Regions from separate parts of the Paenibacillus salivarius genome, predicted to be linked through region 2. Evidence: predicted binding sites of a transcription regulator. Region 2 holds the regulator's gene; each other region holds the start of a gene.

Region 1 (6,812 bases), 680 kb from region 2:
AATGGGGGATCGAACTCATGACGGAAAAAGTAAAAATCGTGACGCTCGGTTACGAAAAGAATTTGGTTGATTCCGAGATTATGTCCGGATTCATGGATGCGAGCGGCAAATTGAAGGCGCTGATCGTATCCGGCTGTCATACGCAGCGATACAACCAAGCGTTGATGGAGGAAATGCCGGAGATTGACGGAATTGTCGGAACGGGAGATTTTTATAATATTACACAAATCGTCGACGAGGCGTTGAAAGGGAAAAAACCGATTCAAGTCGGAAACCCGGTGTTTAATTATGAAGAGAACTTGCCGCGCAAGACGAATTATGGGACGGACCTGTACGAGCGGATGCGCCGGCCTGAACAAAACCGGGACAGAATACCCGGAGTGTCGCTAAGCACTTCCCTGATTGTGGGATCACCAGGGGAGACGGAGGAAGACTTCCAGCACCTGTGCGACTTTGTGCGAGAGGTCAAGTTCGACCGGTCGGGTGTTTTTACATATTCCAAGGAAGAAGATACACCGGCATCGCTTCTGCCGGACCGGATCGACGAAGAAACCAAGGCGCGGCGTGCCAATGCGTTGATGGAGATCCAACGGTCCGCAGCTAACGACAAAAGCGGCAAGTACCTCGGCCAAGAACTGGATATATTGCCAGGGCGTTATGACGGGCGAAGCGACGTGCCCATCGGATGTTCACAACTCGATGCCCCGGAAATTGACGGTGATGTATACGTGACCAACTACTCTGCCGATATCGGGAAAATGATCAAAGTTTGTATTACGCCTGCGTATGAATACGATCTGTCCGGGGAGGCGATCCTATGAATCTTCCTAACCGCATAACGCTGGCCCGTATCTTTATGATTCCGCTGATGCTCGTATTTTTGCTGCTCGACTTGGAATGGTGGTCCAAAGAGTTGATCATAGGGGATTATTCCCTGCCGATCAATCAATTGATCGGGGCGCTATTGTTTATCATAGCGGCAAGCACGGACGGGATCGACGGATATATCGCCCGCAAGCATAATCTGGTCACGAATTTAGGCAAGCTGCTTGATCCGCTAGCCGACAAATTGCTCGTCGCCGCCGTACTGATCGCGCTTGTCGCGATGGGCAAATGCGAGACTTGGATTGCCGTAGTCATCATTAGCCGTGAGTTTGCCGTTACCGGGCTCCGGGAAGTCGCTTTGCTCGAAGGCTCCGTCATTGCCGCCAGCAAATGGGGGAAGGCGAAAACGATCACCCAGATCGTGGCGATATCGGCTTTGCTGCTTAACAATTTTCCGTTCGAGTGGATTCATTTTCCATTCGATCAGGTCGCAATGTGGGCCGCTGCCCTCATTACGATTTACTCAGGGATCGATTATTTCGTAAAAAACAAGAGTGTGCTTAATTTTTCGAAAATGTAAGCCAGCCTGTTGATCCTCCGAAAAGGAGACATGATGATGAAAGCTGAAATTATTGCGGTAGGTACCGAGATTTTGCTCGGTCAAATCGTGAACTCTAATGCGCAGTACCTGTCCCAGGAGCTTGCGGCCCTTGGGATCGACGTTTACTTTCAAACCGTGGCCGGAGATAATTTGGAACGGCTGTCCCAGGCGATTCGGATTGCCTCGGGGCGTGCGGATTTGCTACTGTTTACCGGCGGACTCGGCCCTACACAGGATGACTTGACGAAGGACGCCGTCGCGGCTGTCCTGGGAAGATCGCTTCATATCGACCGGATGGCCATGGATAATATCGACCGTTTTTTTGAGGGCCGCGGCGTGCCGATGACGGAAAACAACCGCCGGCAGGCTCTGTCCATTGACGGGGGAACGCCGTTGCCGAACGATACCGGCCTAGCCGTCGGCGATGCGATCGAGGATAACGGCAAGTTTTATATTTTGCTTCCGGGTCCTCCTTCCGAAATGAAGCCGATGTTTGAAAAGCAGGCCAAACCTTGGATTATGCAGCATGTGTTGACCCGGGAAGAAGCGTTGTACTCGAAAATGCTGAAGTTTGCCGGAATCGGTGAATCCGGGTTAGAGACCCGTCTGCTGGATCTGATTGAGAATCAAACCGATCCAACCATCGCTCCTTACGCAAAGGAAAGCGAAGTTACGATTCGGATCTCGACCAAAGCCAAAACCGAAAGCGAGGCTATGGCCAAGCTGGATAAGCTGGAGGCCGAAATCGCTTCGCGGTTTCCGAATCATATGTACGCGAGCGAAGATGTCCCGATCGAAAAAACGATTATCGATATGATGACGGATTTGGGGCTTACCGTCAGCGCGGCGGAGAGCTGCACCGGCGGGCTTTTGATGCAGTCGATTACGAGCATCCCGGGGAGCGCGACCGTGTTTCTCGGCGGCATCGTCTGCTACTCCAACGCGATGAAAGAAAAGCTGCTGAACGTGCCTCACGACCTGCTGGAGGGCGAGAACGCCCCGGGCGCCGTCAGCGCGGAAACGGCCAAGGTACTGGCCGAACAGGTGCGGATGATCGTCGATACCGACTTCGGATTGTCGATCACCGGCGTGGCCGGGCCGGGTTACTCCGAGCGCAAGCCCGTCGGCCTTGTCTATGTCGCCATCTCGCGCCGCGGCGGCGATACCGAAGTTTTCGAGCTTAACCTGAAAGGCAACCGGGAGACGATCCGCATACGGTCGGCAAAAACGGTGCTGTACCATCTCTGGAAGCGTCTAAAGGCGGAACAAGCAGCCGAGTAGATGCAAGGGTAGGGGAGCATGCTTGCGATTTTCCACCTGCCGGCTTATAATGACTGTAACGGAAGAACCGTAGCAAATGCTTGATTTGCTGCGGTTCTTTTTTGTCGTTATTTTAAGGGATGGGGGGATGTTCTTAGGGATTATGGTGCCATTTTAGGGGCGAGTATAATTTGAATGGCGGACCCGGCCAGCCAAAGCTCGTTAACGGAAGTGAGCGCCGTTATTTCGATGAAAATGGTGGCTTCTCAAGAACTAACGGAACTGAAAGCCGTTATTTGCGTTCAAACACTTATATTTCCATTGAAACTCACCTAATAAAGGCGCTAGGTTCCGTTAGAGTTGAAAAGTAACCCGAAAAGAGCGAATAAGGGCCGTACGTTCCGTTAGCTATCTGTTCGGGGGAGAAATCTCGTAGGGTCTTCCAAAATGTCAGCTTATTGGACAGGCTTTCATCAGGTCTGCGCTGGAGTAAGCGATTCCTCGGAGGGGAGAGCGCCTTGCAGCACTATGGTCGCAGTCAACCCGCACAAAGTATCTCCTTAACCCCACTAACAGGCGCTCTGAAGTAAAGCGTACGCCGAAGGGGCGACAAGCTCTATATTGGGCAAAGTCATCCCGGGTGCGCAGAAAGCAGTAGTGCCAGCAAACCCTCCAGGCGGCACGGGTGCTCCTAAAGTGAAGCGGCCCCGAAGGGGGATAAGCGTGCGAAGATCCACAGTAAGGCGCATCCCCGAAGGGGACAGCCGTGCAGGGGCGCCTTTTTCCCTCCCGTGTTCTCCCGTTCCGTGTCCCTTAAGGTAAGGAAGGGTTTGGGAAGAGTTTGCGCAGGAGTAAGCGATTCCCCGTAGGGGAGAGCGCCTTGTCGCACTATTTTTCGCAGTCAACCCGCACGAAGTATCTCTATAGCCCCACTAGCAGGCGCTCTGAAGTAAAGCGTGCCCCGAAGGGGCGACAAGCGGCTTACCAAACTAAGTCGTCCCGGGTGCGCAGAAAGCAGCAGTGCCTGCAACCCTCCAGGCGGCACGGGTGCTCCTAAAGTGAAGCGGCCCCGAAGGGGGATAAGCGTGCGATGATCCACAGTAAGGCGCATCCCCGAAGGGGAAAGCCGTGCAGGAGGGCCTCATTCCCTCTCACGTTTTCCAGTTCCGGGTATCCCCTAGGGCGGAGCCCTGGGGGGCCCTCCCTTACGGTAAGGGAGGGTTTGGGAGGGTTGAGAAAAATTACGAATGTATGTTCGAAAAAATGCTTGGCAAACGTTCCAAAACAAGGTACAATTATAACTGTAAGAAATCCTGTATCCAATTTATATTTTAAGGATGTGAGCTGATTGTCAGATCGGAAAGCTGCGCTGGAAATGGCGCTTCGTCAAATAGAAAAACAATTCGGTAAAGGTTCGATCATGAAGCTGGGAGAATCCACGCATATGCAGGTGGAAATCGTACCTAGCGGATCGTTAGCACTTGATATTGCACTCGGCACGGGGGGACTTCCTCGCGGCCGGATCATTGAAGTATACGGGCCGGAATCTTCCGGTAAAACAACCGTGGCGCTGCACGCCATCGCCGAAGTACAGAAGATTGGCGGACAAGCTGCATTTATTGATGCCGAGCATGCGCTCGACCCTTCTTACGCCAACAAACTGGGCGTAAATATCGATGAGCTGTTGCTTTCCCAGCCGGACACCGGCGAGCAAGCGCTCGAAATCGCCGAAGCTCTCGTACGGAGTGGCGCGGTGGATATCATCGTCATCGACTCCGTTGCCGCCTTGGTTCCGAAAGCGGAAATCGAAGGCGAGATGGGCGACTCCCACGTCGGTCTTCAAGCCCGTCTGATGTCTCAAGCGCTCCGGAAATTGTCGGGTGCGATCAGTAAATCCAAGACAATTGCGATTTTCATTAACCAGTTGCGCGAGAAAGTTGGAGTTATGTTCGGAAATCCCGAAACTACGCCGGGCGGCCGTGCTTTGAAGTTCTACTCGACGGTTCGTCTTGACGTTCGCCGTGTGGAAACGATCAAAATGGGCAACGATATGGTTGGTAACCGGACGCGGATTAAGGTTGTCAAGAATAAAGTAGCTCCTCCATTCAAACAGGCGGAGATCGATATTATGTACGGTGAAGGTATCTCCAAAGAAGGAAGCATTATCGATATCGGCGCAGAGCTGGATATCGTGGATAAGAGCGGGGCCTGGTATTCTTTTGCCGGAGAACGATTGGGTCAGGGACGCGAAAATGCGAAGCAATACCTGAAAGAACATCAGGAAATTTGTAATACGATCGAGCAAAAGATCCGGGAAGCCAGCAATCTGACGACTTCGGTAGCCTCCCCGAGCTCCAGCGAACTTGAAGCTGAAGCCAAGGAAGAGCAGGCGCTTTTCGAGGTAGAATAATAATGCTAATTGGCGCTCTGTGGCCGGGATTACCCGGAGCAGGGCGCTTTTGCTTTATGGTCCAATAACCATAAACGGGATAAATTTAATCCGGGAACACAGAGAGCGGATTAAGCCAATGGTAACACGAAAAAATATTACATTTTCAAGGTAAAGGGGCATACCGATGGTCGACCGTAAATTTCAGAAACGCTGGGGCGAGGCGCCACGGGCCGGCGGAAAACATAAGGAACCGGAAGGAATTATGGATATCTCGGAAGAAGGGGACTGGGAAGCGGTTCGTAGAGCGGTTACCCGGGATGAAAGTCCGGCAGGAAACGAGAAGTCCGATTCCGTCGGTCTGGATCAATTTCCCGAGGACGCGGAATTGACGATTACTTCCGTACAGATGATGAAGCGGCCGAAGTACAGGTACCGGATCATTTTTGGGACTCTTTCGCTCGAGGTTCATGAAGATGTCATGATCAAATACCGGATGATCAAAGGTGCCGTCTTTACGAGAATTGAATTGGAAGAGGTTGTTCTTGCGGATGAGCGCCAAAGATGTTATGCGGACGCTCTTCAATATTTGAGCAGGAAGCCGAGGACGGCCTATGAAATGACGATGCGGCTCGGCGAGAAGGGGTGGAGCGAAGAACATGCGGCGGAGGCCATCCGGCGGCTCACCGATGAAGGACTTCTCAATGATGCGGCATACGCCCAGGAATGGGCCTCACAGCGCGTTCGCGGCCGGGGGAAGGGGAAGCTCTGGGTTCGACAGGAATTGCGCCAGAAGGGCGTCTCCAAGCCGTTGATCGAGGAGGCTTTGGATACGGTCAGCGAGGATGAAGAGTATGAGAGCGCGAAAGAGCTCGCCGCCAAAAAATGGCGGACCACGACTGGGGAGATCGCGGACCGTAAACGTAAAACGGGAGCCTTTTTGCTTCGCCGCGGTTATCAAGGGTCTCTTGTTTCGAAGGTGATTCGGGAATTGGTCCAGCAAGATGGCATGCGCGATGAAGATGACTGGGAAGACCAGTAGTTTCCCGGAAGCTGCAACCCGTGACAGTAGCTTGACAATTCTTTTCGTCAAATACTAAAATGAATATGAATCTTTTTTTATGGAACCCTATTTTCCTTCCAAAATAACGGGATCCCGCCAAGATTCATCTGCCAATGATGAAGGCCTGGAGGCCTTGCCTGAACCGGCCTGTAATGAATTCTTTGTATGATGATGAATTGAGAAAATTACAACTGCAAACATCCCAAGGAATGCCTTGGAGGAAACAACGGGGAGGTGAACAGATGCACACAGGAATCTGGATCGTTCTCGTTGCAGCCGCTTTATTCTTTGGGTTCGGGATCGGATATTTTATTCGCAAATCTCTTGCAGAAGCTAAAATTTCCAGTGCGGAGCAAGCTGCAAGTCAAATCTTGGAAAACGCAAAGAAAGACGCAGAAGCACTGAAAAAGGAAACGGTTCTGGAAGCGAAGGACGAAGTCCACAAGCTCAGAGCCGAAGCTGATAAAGACATTCGTGAACGTCGGAATGAAATTCAACGACAAGAAAGACGATTGTTGCAAAAGGAAGAGTCGCTGGATAAAAAATTGGAATCGCTGGAACGTAAAGAAGAGCAAGTGGCCGGCAAAGAGAAACGAATTGAAGAAACGCAGCAGCAAATTGACCTGATCTACAAGAGTCAGGTTCAAGAGCTTGAACGCATTTCGAATTTGACG
Region 2 (6,812 bases):
GATAGGAACCGTCATGAAGCTTACGGATCTTACGGCAAGGCAAATCCGTTATTATGAACAGCATCAATTGATCGTTCCTGCCCGAACTACCGGGAACCAAAGATTGTTTTCCTTTAATGATGTCGAACGTTTGCTTGAGATCAAAAACCTGATCGACAAGGGCGTCAATATCGCCGGAATCAAGCAAGTGATGAACCCGCTGAACAAAGATTCGGAGTCGGCTACGGTCATCGGTGACTCTCAAAAGACGCACAAAGCGATTACGGATTCCGAACTTCTCAAGAAACTGAAGCAAGAACTTGTCCAAAACGCGGGTAAGCCGGGACAGGTATCTTTGATCCAAGGAGAGCTGTCCCGTTATTTTAAATTATAAAGTGGGGAGAGATTAGTTTGGGTTACTCAAAGGAAGACATTCTGCGCATTGCGAAGGAAGAAAATGTTCGCTTTATCCGCTTGCAATTTACCGACCTTCTCGGAACGATTAAAAATGTTGAAATTCCTGTAAGCCAATTGGAAAAAGCGCTTGATAACAAAATGATGTTCGACGGTTCTTCCATCGAAGGATATGTGCGGATCGAAGAATCGGATATGTATCTTTTCCCTGATCTTGATACATGGGTGATTTTCCCTTGGGTAACGGAAGACCGCGTCGCCCGCCTGATCTGCGATGTTTATATGCCGGACGGCACGCCGTTCGAAGGGGATCCTCGGTATATTCTGAAACGTGCTTTGAAAGAAGCCCAAGATATGGGATACACGGCCATGAATGTCGGACCGGAGCCGGAGTTCTTCCTGTTCAAAACCGACGAAAAGGGAAATCCGACGATGGAATTGAACGACCATGGCGGTTATTTCGACCTTGCGCCTACCGATCTTGGCGAGAACTGCCGTCGCGAAATCGTGTTGACGCTGGAAGAGATGGGATTTGCCATTGAAGCCTCTCACCATGAAGTTGCGCCAGGACAGCATGAAATCGACTTTAAATATGCGGATGCGGTCAAAGCAGCCGACCAAATCCAAACGTTTAAACTTGTCGTAAAAACGATTGCCCGTCAACACGGTTTGCATGCGACATTCATGCCTAAACCTTTATATGGCGTGAGTGGATCGGGAATGCACTGCAACCAATCGTTGTTCAAAGGCAAGGAGAACGCCTTCCTCGATGAGAGCGATCCGCTTGGCTTGAGCAAAGAAGCCCGCCATTACATGGCCGGGATTTTGAAGCACGCCAGAGCTTTCACCGCGGTAACGAACCCTACCGTGAATTCCTACAAACGTCTAGTACCCGGTTACGAAGCGCCTTGCTACGTTGCCTGGTCTTCGAGTAACCGTAGCCCGATGATTCGTATTCCAGCGTCCCGCGGATTGAGCACGCGTATCGAAGCGCGGAACCCGGACCCTGCGGCCAACCCTTACCTTGCCCTGGCGGTTATGCTTAAAGCAGGCCTCGACGGCATTAAGAACGAATTGCCGCTGACAAATCCGGTTGACCGTAACATCTACGTGATGTCCGAAGAAGAACGAGTGGAAGAAGGAATTCCAAGCTTGCCTTCCAACCTGAAGGAAGCGCTCGACGAACTGATTCGCAACGAAGTCATTTGCGAAGCGCTCGGCGATCACGCGCTGACTCATTTCTATGAACTTAAAGAGATCGAATGGGACATGTTTAGAACACAAGTCCATCAATGGGAAAGAGATCAGTATATGACGCTGTATTAATGGACAAAAACCCTTGCATCGAAGGTGCAAGGGTTTTTTTGTTATTTGGGGATGAGTCCAGACATTTAATGAATTAAATACATATGATTGAGTGAAGTCAAGATAATTGAGGAGGGGTTAATGTGGGTTACGACGGAAAAGCATTGTTTACTTCCACGGCAACGATTCTGGTACTCTACATTTTGCTCGTTATTGTTTTGAGAACATTCTAATTATGATTACGTGGACAACAAAGTGATGACCAGCAGTTCATAAAGCACCAGCGTTAAAATCGTTTCGTCATAGCCTACAGACGGGCTTCCGAAAAAAGCCCGATGGCCATGATGATGCGGGACGGCCAAGTGCATTAAGCCCCTGTCGCAGCTGACAAGTCTGCCTGTGACGACTTGGCCGTCCATTGTTTCGACTCGTACGATCCGATTTGTATACTGCCCGCAAACTTGGTGTAAATGAAATCTCATGGATGATAAGTGATGAACCATGTTCCGATCCGCCTGATAAATCACTCTATGCTGATAACCATCCTGTTGAATGCTCATGGAAATGGGATTCCTCCTTTGAAATAGGCAAAAATATAATTTATAGTATGTTTTTCTGTTCTCATACGTTCATCGCTTCAGTCTCCTTTGGCCACAACATCAAAATAACTTTTGGATTTATGGGGATGCTATGTGCAAGGAGTGATCGGCATCATGGTGCTTGCCCTGAAAAAATATCACAGACGCAGGTTATGGTTAAGAAAGCTGTGGCAAGGAGAAAGAAGCGGAATGAACCGCAAGTGGATCAATGATGATATTCGGCCCGTGTAACATGAAAACAAAAAAAGGCTGCCATCTATAATGGTAGCCTCTTTGCGTTGCGGACGTATAAATTAGTGCAAATCCCGGAACAAACCAACGACTTTGCCGAGAATAGTGACATGTTTGAGCCGGATCGGCTCCATGGTCGGATTTTCGGGTTGCAGACGGATGTGGTCTTTCTCTTTGTAAAAAGTTTTCACGGTAGCTTCGTCGTCTTCCGTCATGGCAACGACGATGTCGCCGTTGTTGGCGGTTTGCTGCTGCCGTACGATCACATAGTCCCCGTCATGTATACCCGCTTCGATCATGCTGTTCCCCATAACGGAAAGCATAAATATTTCGCCTTCAGCGGCATAATGCTGCGGAAGCGGAAAATAGTCCTCTATATTCTCGGTAGCCGTGATCGGTACGCCTGCGGTAACCTTGCCGACGACCGGCACCCGGGCGACGCTGTGTGCGAACATGCCGAGCGTATCGGAATCTTCCTGGCCAAGCAATTCGATTGCCCGCGGCTTGGTCGGATCCCGGCGGATAAACCCTTTCTTCTCCAAACGGTCAAGATGGCCGTGTACGGTTGAACTGGAAGCCAGTCCGACCGCTTCTCCGATTTCTCGAACGGAAGGAGGATAGCCCTTCATCCGGACCTCGTTGCGTATAAATTCCAATATTGCCTGTTGACGGCTGGACACCTTGGACATTTCGATAATCAACCCCATTAGTAACGTTTGGAAAAATTATAACATAGAACTGAAGTTCGTACAAACATAAGTTCTAAAAAGCACTTTTCAAAAAAAGCCAGGTCGCTCAGGGAGTTTATTCCCGATCAAAGGATGTTAAGGTAGAAGGTTTTAACATTCTGAACCCCAAAAAAGAAAAAGGGAACAATTGTTCGAAAAAATACTTGAATCAAACAAGTGTTCGTGTTATATTATTAACGAAATAAGAACACTTGTTTGGAGTGATGGGATATGTTGAAATACAGTACATACCAAAGCATTTACGATAAGCCTGCGCCTCGTACGCGTGCTTCTTTGACAGATAAGTTCGGCTTTTTGGGTTTGGGCAAAGGTTTGTTGAAGGTCTCCCTTTTGCTAATGCTGCTTATGTTGACGGGAACAGGGGTGGTTACGGCATTTGCCGCCGCCTCGGATGACCATGTTCAGAAGGAACAGACCATCGTTGTTGTGAAGTCGGGCGATACGCTTTGGGAAATCGCTGCCTCTCATAAACCGAAGGGACAAGATACCAGGATCTATATCGCTGCGATCAAACGCTTGAACGGCTTGTCGTCGGGCAGCATTCAAGCTGGAGATACGCTAGTGCTGCCGAATTAATTTATATCGATATATGACGAAATAAAGATTCAATAGATGTCTTTTTAAACTACCTCTTTATATGAAGGAATTTACAGAGCTTGATCAAGAGCCCCTCGCCTTGACAAGCTCTTTTTCACATGTCAAAGTAGGATTGTTGCACCTTATTTCATTAATAAATAGAAACAGGAGGGGAACCATGGACATAGATGCTTTGGTGAATCGAATTAATGAACTGGCCCGCAAAGACAAAACCGTCGGATTGACGGAGGAGGAAGTTTTGGAAAGATCCAAGCTGCGGGAAACCTATTTGCAGAATTTCAGAAAAAATCTCCGCCAGCAACTGGACCGAATTGAAATTGTGGATGAGTAAACCCGGCCTTCGGGCCGGATACATAACCATATGACTTAGGAGGAGAAGGAATGGGCTCGTTTGACAGAAAAGTGGAACGCAATCAGATGAAACTGAACAAAAAAGGAAAGGGCCCGCAAGTGAGGGGCGGCCGCAGCCAGGATCCCCGTAGCTCGCTAGGGTCGAAAGGCGAAGGAGAGGTATTTCGCGGACGGAACATCATCCTGCCACTATTACTCGTACTGCTGGCATTGCTCTACGCCGTAGTCGGGTTGATCGGCAGCGCAGCCGAAGCTAGCTCAGGCATCTTTTGGCTAACGATCGTATTATATGTGATTTTGGCTTTGGCGATCTTCTTGAGAAAACCCTACCTACGGATTAACAAAGGCTATCTGTATACGTCCAAATATAATCGCGACCGGCTTCTCGAAGCGGGGAATATAAGCAAGATCAAGGTCGAAAGCGACAAAATTACGATTGTGCCGAAAGGGAAAGATCAAAACTGGGTATTTTACCGGGTTCGTAACCGGTTCGACACCAACGCGATGGCTGAGCGCCTGCAACAGTATGCTAAAGTGCATAACGTCACTTTTGAAGAACATTCGAAGTAAAAATCATGTATGGGAGCGTGTGGAGAGGGATGGCGATTTCTGCGGTATGTTTTGATTTGGATGACACTCTGCTTTGGGACGAAAGGAGTGTAAGGGAAGCATTTGAGGCAACCTGCGAGGCGGCGCAAAAAGCGGTTGGAACCGATCCGACCGAGCTGGAGGAAGCGGTTCGGAAGGAAGCCAGAGAGCTTTACGAGTCCTATGAAACCTTCCCTTTCACCAAACTGATCGGCATCAATCCTTTCGAAGGGCTATGGGCGAATTTCTCGGCTGGAGAGCAACCGGAATTCCGAAAATTGGAGCAGCTTGCTCCGGTATACCGGAAAGAATCGTGGCGGCGCGGGTTATTGGCTCTCGGCGTGGATAACGAAGAGCTTGCTGGCGAGTTGGCTGAACTATTCGGGAAGGAACGGCGCTCCCGGCCTCACATCTACGAAGAAACGTTCCAAATTCTGGATGAGTTGAAAGGGAAAGTGAAGCTGCTGCTTCTGACGAACGGTTGTCCTGCGCTTCAGCAGGAGAAGCTGGATGGCGTGCCGGAGCTTTCGGGTTATTTTGATCACATCGTGATTTCGGGCAAGTTCGGCAAAGGTAAACCGGATGCTTCGATTTTCCGCCATGCCCTTGAATTGCTTGGGGTCGAACCATCCGAAAGCCTTATGGTCGGTGATAAGCTGACCACGGATATTCTCGGAGGTAACAGTGCGGGGATGACTACGGTTTGGGTGAATCGCGATAACAAGACGCGGACGGATGAAATCATCCCTGCTTTTGAAATCCGGCATCTGTCGGAATTGCATGACATTATAGCAAAGCAATCATGATGTCAGGAGGGTAATCATGAAACGAAAGACGGGTTTAATATGGTTATGTCTTGCTTTGATTTTGCTGACGCTTAGCGCCTGCGGCAAAAGCGGGAATAGCGCCCAGAATGCCTCGGTCGATTCCTTGGAGCCGATCAAGGTGGAGCTCCATGTGCCCGCCGAAGTGAAGGCCGGGGAAAGCATCACCTTCGAGGCTAAGGTAACTCATCAAGGGCAAGACGTGAATGATGCCAAAGAGGTTATGTTTGAGTTTTGGAAAGAGGGCGACAGTGCGGAAGATCATCGGAAAGAAGTCGTAGAAGGTGCCGGGGAAGGCAAATATGTGCTGGAAACGGGATTCGATGAACCCGGAACATATCATGTGATTTCCCATGTTACCGCCCGGGATCAGCATTCCATGCCGGAAGTGACATTCACGGTAACCGAATAGTCCGAAATGTTGAAGAAAGCGAGCCGGTGGGTGTTTTATTCCCCGCAGGCTCGCTTTTTATGTCGACTTTCCTTCAAAAACATTTCGCATCGGTTATAGTAATCACGAACTTTAATTCTTGATGCGATTTATTCGTTCGTCTTTAGAATACTCACTTCATGCATTGGATTACCGTGTATTGAAAGTGATTAACAGCATGAATTCATAGGGATTATCCTTCGCGGGTCCTTGTTTTTAAAGGAGTTTTGTATCCTTGCAAGATCGGTGGTCGGCAGGCATTTTTGAGATAGTCCTTTCCATTAACGCTTCATTCTGATAAACTAAATCTTAACGTTTTGCGGGAGGGAAAGATCATGAGTAAGCCTAGCTTGGAATCTTTAATGAAAGAAAGAATTTTGATCCTTGATGGAGCGATGGGAACCATGATCCAGCAAGAGAATCTGACGCCCGAAGATTTTGGAGGAGAAGAACTGGACGGCTGCAACGAGGTATTGGTGCTTACCCGTCCTGATATTATACAGGCAATCCATGAGAAGTATCTGGAGGCGGGAGCCGACCTGATCGAAACTAACACCTTCGGTGGAACCTCCGTCGTTCTTGCCGAGTACGATCTGCAGGACCGGATGCGCGAGATCAATCTGGCCGCGGTAAAGCTCGCCGTACAGGCCGCGGAAAAATACAGCACCCCGGAACGTCCAAGATACGTTGTCGGGGCGATGGGGCCGACGACGAAGACTTTAAGCGTCACCGGCGGGGTCACGTT
Region 3 (6,812 bases), 340 kb from region 2:
CATCGGGGGCGCTTTTAGGGACAATAGCGTGACTGGGTTTCGTTAGAAATTCAAAACGCCTTATTTTGCCCAAATAAGGTTGTCACGTTCGTTGCGGTCCTCAACATTAAAAAAACGCCTATCGGCGTCCTGTTAATGAATCGATATTGGCATATGGGAGTTCAAACGGCCCCAGGGCTTCTGTGCTCCCGGGGGTGGTGAGCTCCCGTTCTCTGTTCCGAGGCTGGAGGCTTGTAAGGCAAGGCATGCGCTCATCGTATCGTTTCCCGGATTCGATCGGTATGCAGTCCGTTTTTTAGGCTTTCACGTTCTCCTTCAAAAGCGCCCCCAGCTCGGACGTATAGCGGGTTAGCCGCAAGCTGATCTCCGAGCGCATGACATCGCGGGTCATGCCGAACCGCTCCTCGTACCCCCGGCAGTAATAGCGGTAATAGATGACCAGGTCCGATTGCTCCTCGCCGAGGATTTTGATATTCCGTCGCTTCAGCTCCCGCCGCAAATTGTAGGAGTCTTTTATAATCTGATTGAGAATATACTTTCCCGCCATGAGATACGAGCGTCTCAACAGATTATTGGAGTGCTCCACCTCGGAAATATTTCTCTCGACCATTTTCTCCATATGGGGCAGCAAAATGTAGTCGCGAAGCATGCCGCGCTCCTCCGACGTAATGATTTTTCGCTCGCTCCCCTGGTGCTGTTCCTCGTACTGCTCGGCGTGCTCCGTCAGCAGCATTTTCGATTTCCAGCGTTCGTTTCCGTCAAGTTTGCTCATTTGTAATGCCCTCCAATCTGTCCGGCTCTTTCCCGTGCGACGCCGGCCTCCATCAAGGAAGAAGCGTGGATGATGGCATCGCTGCCGTACCGGTCTTTAATGTGATCGACGGCCCGCTCTTTGTCATACGTACGAGACCGGTTATCAAACAAAGTGAGCTGAATTTCACGGTCCTCGGTCAGCCCGGACAAAGCTACGCTCAGATGGCTGACGGGCAGGCCACTCCAGTATTTCCGGAATAGCTTGCTTACGGCCGCCGCCACTTCATGGGTCAGGGACGTCGGTTCCGGCAGCGTCATCTGCCGGCTGAAGGAAGTGGAGCGGACGCCGTTCGTTTCCGCGGCCGAAACCGTCACGACCGAACCGAGGAGGCGGTGGCGTCTGGTGCGCCGGCATACCTCCACCACCAGCTCAAGCAGGACGATTTCGATGTCCCGAAGCCGGTGGTACAGATTCCAGCGAAGCGTCTTGCCGTGGCTGACCGATTTCAGCTGATGGCGTATGCCGGAAATGACCGGGCTCGGATCGATGCCGCGGGCGGTTTGCCAGTAGTACTCCGCCTGAATATCGCTCTGCTTGCCCATTTCCCGCCGCATGCGGCGTTTAAAATCCGCAAGTTCCAGGCGTGCGATGTCCCCGATGGTGGTTAGGCCCATCCGGGTAAAATGCCGGGTCATTGCGGAAGCCACCATAAACATTTGGTGAACGGGAAGCTGCCACAAGGTGGATTCCAGGTTTTCGAACGTGAGCTCGAATATGCCCTCCGGATTTTTTTTGGCATAGTTGTCGGTCGCCATTTTGGCCAGCACCTTGGTCGGGCCGATTCCCACCCTCGTCCAGACGCCGGTGGACAACAGGACGTGGTGTTGGATCCGCTGAGCCAATTCGTATGCGGATCCGAAAAAGGAAAGCGAACCGGTCACATCCAAAAATTGCTCGTCGATGCTGAACGGCTCCACAAGATCAGTGTAGGATTCAAAAATTTCCGTAATCAAAAGCGAGACCCCGATATACATCCTCATACGGGGCCGAATGACGACGAGCTCCGGGCATTTCGCCAGCGCTTCGCCGACCCGGGAGGCGGTCGTCACCCCGCGGGCTTTGGCGATCGGGCAAGCAGCCAGCACAATTCCGTTCATTCTGGCGGGATCGCCCACGGCCACGGGCTTGTCGCGATACTCCGGATGAGCTGCCTTCTCCACCGAAGCATAAAAAGACTGCGCATCGATCAAAAAGATCTGTTTGGACATCGATGACCCCTCCATAAAAGCTTGCGAACTCAGGCCGAACGTTCTTGTCGGTGTGCCGAAAGAATAAGCATTCACGAAACAGAACGTTTGTTCTTATTATATTCATAATACGAACAAATATTCGCTTTGGCAACAGGTTAATGCTGGAATAAGAAAAAGAACGGCAAAGGCCCTCTTTCGCCTTTGCCGTTCCCGAGCTGTTGTTCTTAAGGATTGGACCGGTTTACTGAGCCGTCAACACCAATGGACCGTCCGCGGTCAACGCAATCGTGTGTTCGAACTGGGCTGACAGCTTGCCGTCCGCCGTTCTGGCCGTCCAGCCGTCCTGGTCGATTTTGATGCGAAAGGTGCCTTGATTGATCATCGGTTCGATCGTAAACACCATTCCCTCTTTCAGCCGAATCCCTTTTCCGGGGGCACCGACATGCTCGTAGTTCGGTTCTTCATGAAGAGTTCGGCCGATGCCGTGGGCGAGCAGATCGCGGACGACGGAATATCCGTGCGACTCGGCATGGGTCTGGATCGCCGATGTAATGTCTCCGAGCCGGTTGCCGGGAATCGCTTGCCGAATGCCGAGCTCCAGGCACTCTTTCGTGACCCGCTGCAATTTTTCCGCTTCCGGAGAGGCTTTGCCGACCGCATAGCACCAGCAGGAATCGCCGAACCAGCCGTTAAGCTGAGCCACGATGTCCAGCTTGAGCAAATCCCCTTCCTGGAGCGGTTTTGAGGAAGGGAATCCGTGGGCAACCACATCGTTGACCGAAGTGCAGGTCTCGGCGGGAAATCCATTGTATCCTTTCGTAAATTGTTTACCGCCAAGCTTGATAATATGTTTGGCAACAAAGTCGTTGATTTCCAGCGTAGTAATCCCCGGCCGGATCAGTTTGGCCACCTCGCGGTGGCAATCCGCCACAATTTGGCCGGCCGCCTTCATTTCTTCAATTTCGCGGGGAGATTTCAGAATAATCATCGGGTTAACGCTCCAATCTATGGATGAAATTTAAATAAACAAAAATCGTACGATTTCGCCGGCTTCCTTACGTAAGGTTCCGCGCCGCAATGACGGCAAAGCACACCCCGTCAGCCCGGCCAGCAGCCATTCCGCCCGCCGTTCCAAAGCCTCTGGGCCGGCACGCGGGACGTCCGCCGCTTCCGATTCGCCGCCGCTTCCGCCCAGGGTTAACGATCCGGCCAGAGGGAGCAGCACCTGCTTCCGGTATGCCGATGCCAGAAGTTCCGCCTGCCCGGCGGGAAGCTGCCGGTAATGATCGGCGCCCAGGAGGCAGGCCAAATAAAAAGCACGATCCTCCGCCCAGGCTTGAAGCAGTCTGACGGCCAAGGACGCAAGGCCGTTGCCGTGGCCGTTGCCGTTCCGGTCCCGGGCCGCTCCGGACACGGGCGCGGATGGGGATGCGGATACGGTTCGAGCTTGCGCAACCGCGGTTGAAGGAACCGGGCCGAGGGATCCGCCGTTTCCTATGACCTCCCGTCGGCCCGTAACGGCGACAGGCTCCGCCAGCCAAATATCCGCGGCCCGCTCCAGCCCTTGAAGCAACAAATCATATAGCAAATCGGATTTATTGTTATAGTAATGGTACACCGTTCCATAACCCAAGCCGGCCGCGGCAGCCACATCGCGAATTTCCATCAGCATGTTTTTGTCGAGGTACACATCGGCGGCAGCCTTCAAAATCTGCTTCATCCGCCGGAGTCGAATTTGTTCGTTTTGCTCTTTCGTCCGTGGAGTCATGGTTTCCTCCCTTTATATTTTGACCTACTGTCATGTCAATTTAAAAATACAATATATTCCCGCCAAAATCAAACGGCAAAGCAAAATGTCAGCCGGTTCATCCCGGCTGACCGATTGGGCCGGTTCGGACCGGCTCATATTTAGCTTGACAATACCGATTTAACGAAACATTCCCCACAGCTTTAATAGATGAAGCTTGTTCTTCGGATCGATCTTTTGCGCGAGGACAAACTGCACGATTTGCTCTTCCTGCGCTCCCGTCAAGCGTTCGTTCAGAAGGGACGAGGCCGCTCTCACGAGCCTGCGTACCTTCGCTCGATCCTGCAGGTCGATCTTCGTCAAACCCTCCACTAGACTTTTAACCCGATCCTTCACGGTCGGATTTTTCATTTTGAACTTAATGCGTTCCACCAGCTGCGGGCTGATTCCAAACTGATAGTAGTTCACCAAAGGCAATTTACACCTCCCCGTTCATAGGCCTTCTCTCTAGCATATGACGGGGAGGCTGTACATAGTGCAGGTTAACCTTAAATCCCGCGAATTATTGCGGCTCCGTTCCCCAAACGAGCTGGCCGTTTCTGTAAAGAGTCACTTTGTCCCATGCGGAGTAGGAAGTATGTGCCGCGTTGAACGAATAATCGTTCGCCTCATTAAAGTTGGACCAATTGCTCTTGTGGTTGCGCGTTTGGATTTCGCCCGAGTTACCGCCGGCAGCGATGCTTCCTGCCGAAGCGCCGAAGCTGACTTCCAGATAGGAATCGGCTCCCGATTTTCCTTCGCTCATTTTTACGTGTTTGCCGATCACGTTGGAGGAGCCGATTTGGGCATAGTCGCAAAAGAACGTGGCGGAGATGTCCGAGTCTGCGGTATACCAGTAGCGAATCGTCAGCTCGTTCAGATTGACGGCGGCCGTTCCCTTATTTTTTATGATAAAAAAGGGCTTGATCTGATTATCCGTAGCATTCGTATCCGCCGCCTTATATTGCAGCTCCAAATCGCCGGGAGGCGGAGTCGTGCCTTGCTTCGGCGTGGCGCTGGCCTGGACCGAATTCGCGCTCTCGCCGGACGAGTTGACCGCGCTGACGACATAATAATACGTCATATCGTTCGTCACGGCCGTATCCGAATAGTTTGTTCCCGTCACGCTCGCGATCGTTTCGTAAGGCCCGCCGCTCGTTAAAGAACGTTTAACCGCATAGGAGGTTGCGGCGGCGGAGGCGTTCCAATTCAGCGAGACCACGCCGTCCCCCGCGCCGGCGCTCAATCCGGACGGCGGAGAAGGAACGGCCGGAAGGTTCACGATGGCCCAGTAAGCCGGTTTGGACTGCAAATATTCGTCGAATAAAAGCGGCCAATTGTTGCGGGCAACCGGGAAGGTGCGAAGCCAGGTGTTACCGTCGTCTTTTCCCCACAGCGTAACATTGGTCACGGTGTCCTTATGCTTTTTGAAAATATCGAACAACTGCTTGTACAACGTGGCTTGTCTTTGCTTCAAATCTTCCGGGAACGTATCGTATCTCTGCGAGTCGCTGTGATAAACGCTGACATCAAGCTCGGTAATGTGGGTTTCCAGGCCAAGGCTCTTAAATTTGACGATGGAATTTTCGATCTCCGTCAACGTCGGATAATAAAGGCTGATATGCGTCTGATGGCCCACGCCGTGGACCGGTATTCCCTTGGCCTGCAGCCGCTGGATCAAATTGTACATCGCCTGGCTTTTTGCGGATTCATGGGTATTGTAATCGTTGATGAACAGGATGGCGTTAGGATCCGCCTCGTGGGCGAATTCGAATGCCTTTTCGATATATTCCTCTCCGGCAATCTGGTACCACAAGCTGCGGCGGAGTCCGTCAGGCTGGGAGGCGTCGATAACCTCGTTCACGACATCCCAAGCGTAAATTTGCCCCTTGTAGCGCTCCATGACGGTTTCGATATGAGCCTTCATCCGCTGATACAGCAGCTCCTTGGTGGCCAAGTTCCCCTGATTGTCATAAAACACCCAGTCCGGCGTTTGCGAATGCCATACCAGCGTATGTCCCCTTAACTCCATCCCGTTATCGGCGGCGAACTGGACCGCCTTATCCGCCTCGCTAAAATCAAAGTTGCCTTCGGACGGCTCGGTGCTGTCCCATTTCAAAACATTGCCGGGAGTTACGCTGTTAAAATGCTTGATCATCAACTCCTTATCGGCGGCTTTAAACAGCTCGCTGTTGCTGAATGCCGTGCCGATCAGAAAGTCGCCGGCAAAAACATCCTGCAATGAAGGGATATCTTTTTCAATGACGATCGGATCGGGATCGGGCAGTTGCTGAAGGCTAAAGTCATCGAGGTATATACCGGTCTCCGCGCTGTTTGGGGCTTCAAAATAAATCGACAGGTTGTCCGCCGCTTCCAACAGCTCATATTCCGCTTCAACCTTGACCCAGCCGTTGTTGCTCGCCGCGGCGTAGGTGAGGTTTTCATAATAGGTCCGGGCCGGCGTCGTACGCTGCATCGACATGTAGATATTCGTGTTGGCCGCTCCGGCGGGTAGCTTGACCCAGCCGGTAAACAAATAAGTATGACCCGGCTCCATTTGCGCCGTCACGTCCAGTGTCGGACCATGCCATGTCTTCGTGCGGCCGGTGACTTCCAGACCGTATGAACCGCTGCGCGCCGCGGCGGCAACCGCGTTCAGCCCTTCCACGCCACCCCGCGGAGCCCAGCCTTGCGTAGTCCCGTCCTCAAAGTCGCTTTGCAGGAGCAGCGTACTTTCCGCCCGGGCAGGCGAAACGGAATACATCGTGAACAGCAAGCTTAGGATTGCCAAGGCGTTAAGCGCTTTCATGAAAAACCGTTGTCTCATTCCAATCATTCTCCTTCCTGAAATAGATTTTCGCAGTGCATCGCTTTCGAGCATTTTTCGAGCAATCACCACCTTTCAACAAAGGGTAACTGAGGGTGGGTCATGGCTGACTACGGAAAGTAAGTATAGGAAGCTAGGAATAAGCCGGGAGTAAGCTGAGAGCAAGGAGCATGAAACATAGGAGCACAAGATTAT

What was found. The regulator LexA, encoded in region 2, represses DNA repair genes until DNA is damaged. The targets are predictions, from matches to a motif close to CGAACATATGTTCG.
Region 1: a site for LexA is predicted at 3,931-3,944, ahead of recA (recombinase RecA). Genes of this name have one in related genera too.
Region 3: a site for LexA is predicted at 2,133-2,146, ahead of ACSFXJ_RS10310 (DNA polymerase IV). Genes of this name have one in related genera too.

What each region holds. Positions count from the first base shown of each region.
Region 1 covers NZ_CP195592.1:3,332,349-3,339,160, reverse strand. Annotated here, with positions in the region: gene ACSFXJ_RS15200 (hypothetical protein) at 18-821, shown strand; gene pgsA (CDP-diacylglycerol--glycerol-3-phosphate 3-phosphatidyltransferase) at 818-1,405, shown strand; gene ACSFXJ_RS15190 (competence/damage-inducible protein A) at 1,442-2,707, shown strand; gene recA (recombinase RecA) at 4,035-5,096, shown strand; gene ACSFXJ_RS15180 (regulatory protein RecX) at 5,263-6,117, shown strand; gene rny (ribonuclease Y) at 6,381-6,812, shown strand, end outside.
Region 2 covers NZ_CP195592.1:2,653,845-2,660,656, forward strand. Annotated here, with positions in the region: gene ACSFXJ_RS11980 (MerR family transcriptional regulator) at 1-373, shown strand, start outside; gene glnA (type I glutamate--ammonia ligase) at 391-1,719, shown strand; gene ACSFXJ_RS11990 (YjcZ family sporulation protein) at 1,842-1,931, shown strand; gene ACSFXJ_RS11995 (hypothetical protein) at 1,938-2,258, opposite strand; gene lexA (transcriptional repressor LexA) at 2,591-3,217, opposite strand; gene ACSFXJ_RS12005 (LysM peptidoglycan-binding domain-containing protein) at 3,488-3,853, shown strand; gene ACSFXJ_RS12010 (DUF896 domain-containing protein) at 4,032-4,205, shown strand; gene ACSFXJ_RS12015 (hypothetical protein) at 4,256-4,795, shown strand; gene ACSFXJ_RS12020 (HAD family hydrolase) at 4,825-5,619, shown strand; gene ACSFXJ_RS12025 (FixH family protein) at 5,636-6,049, shown strand; gene metH (methionine synthase) at 6,403-6,812, shown strand, end outside.
Region 3 covers NZ_CP195592.1:2,310,677-2,317,488, reverse strand. Annotated here, with positions in the region: gene ACSFXJ_RS10315 (hypothetical protein) at 296-772, opposite strand; gene ACSFXJ_RS10310 (DNA polymerase IV) at 769-2,022, opposite strand; gene map (type I methionyl aminopeptidase) at 2,246-2,992, opposite strand; gene ACSFXJ_RS10300 (TetR family transcriptional regulator) at 3,023-3,772, opposite strand; gene ACSFXJ_RS10295 (stage VI sporulation protein F) at 3,932-4,219, opposite strand; gene ACSFXJ_RS10290 (endo-1,4-beta-xylanase) at 4,314-6,617, opposite strand.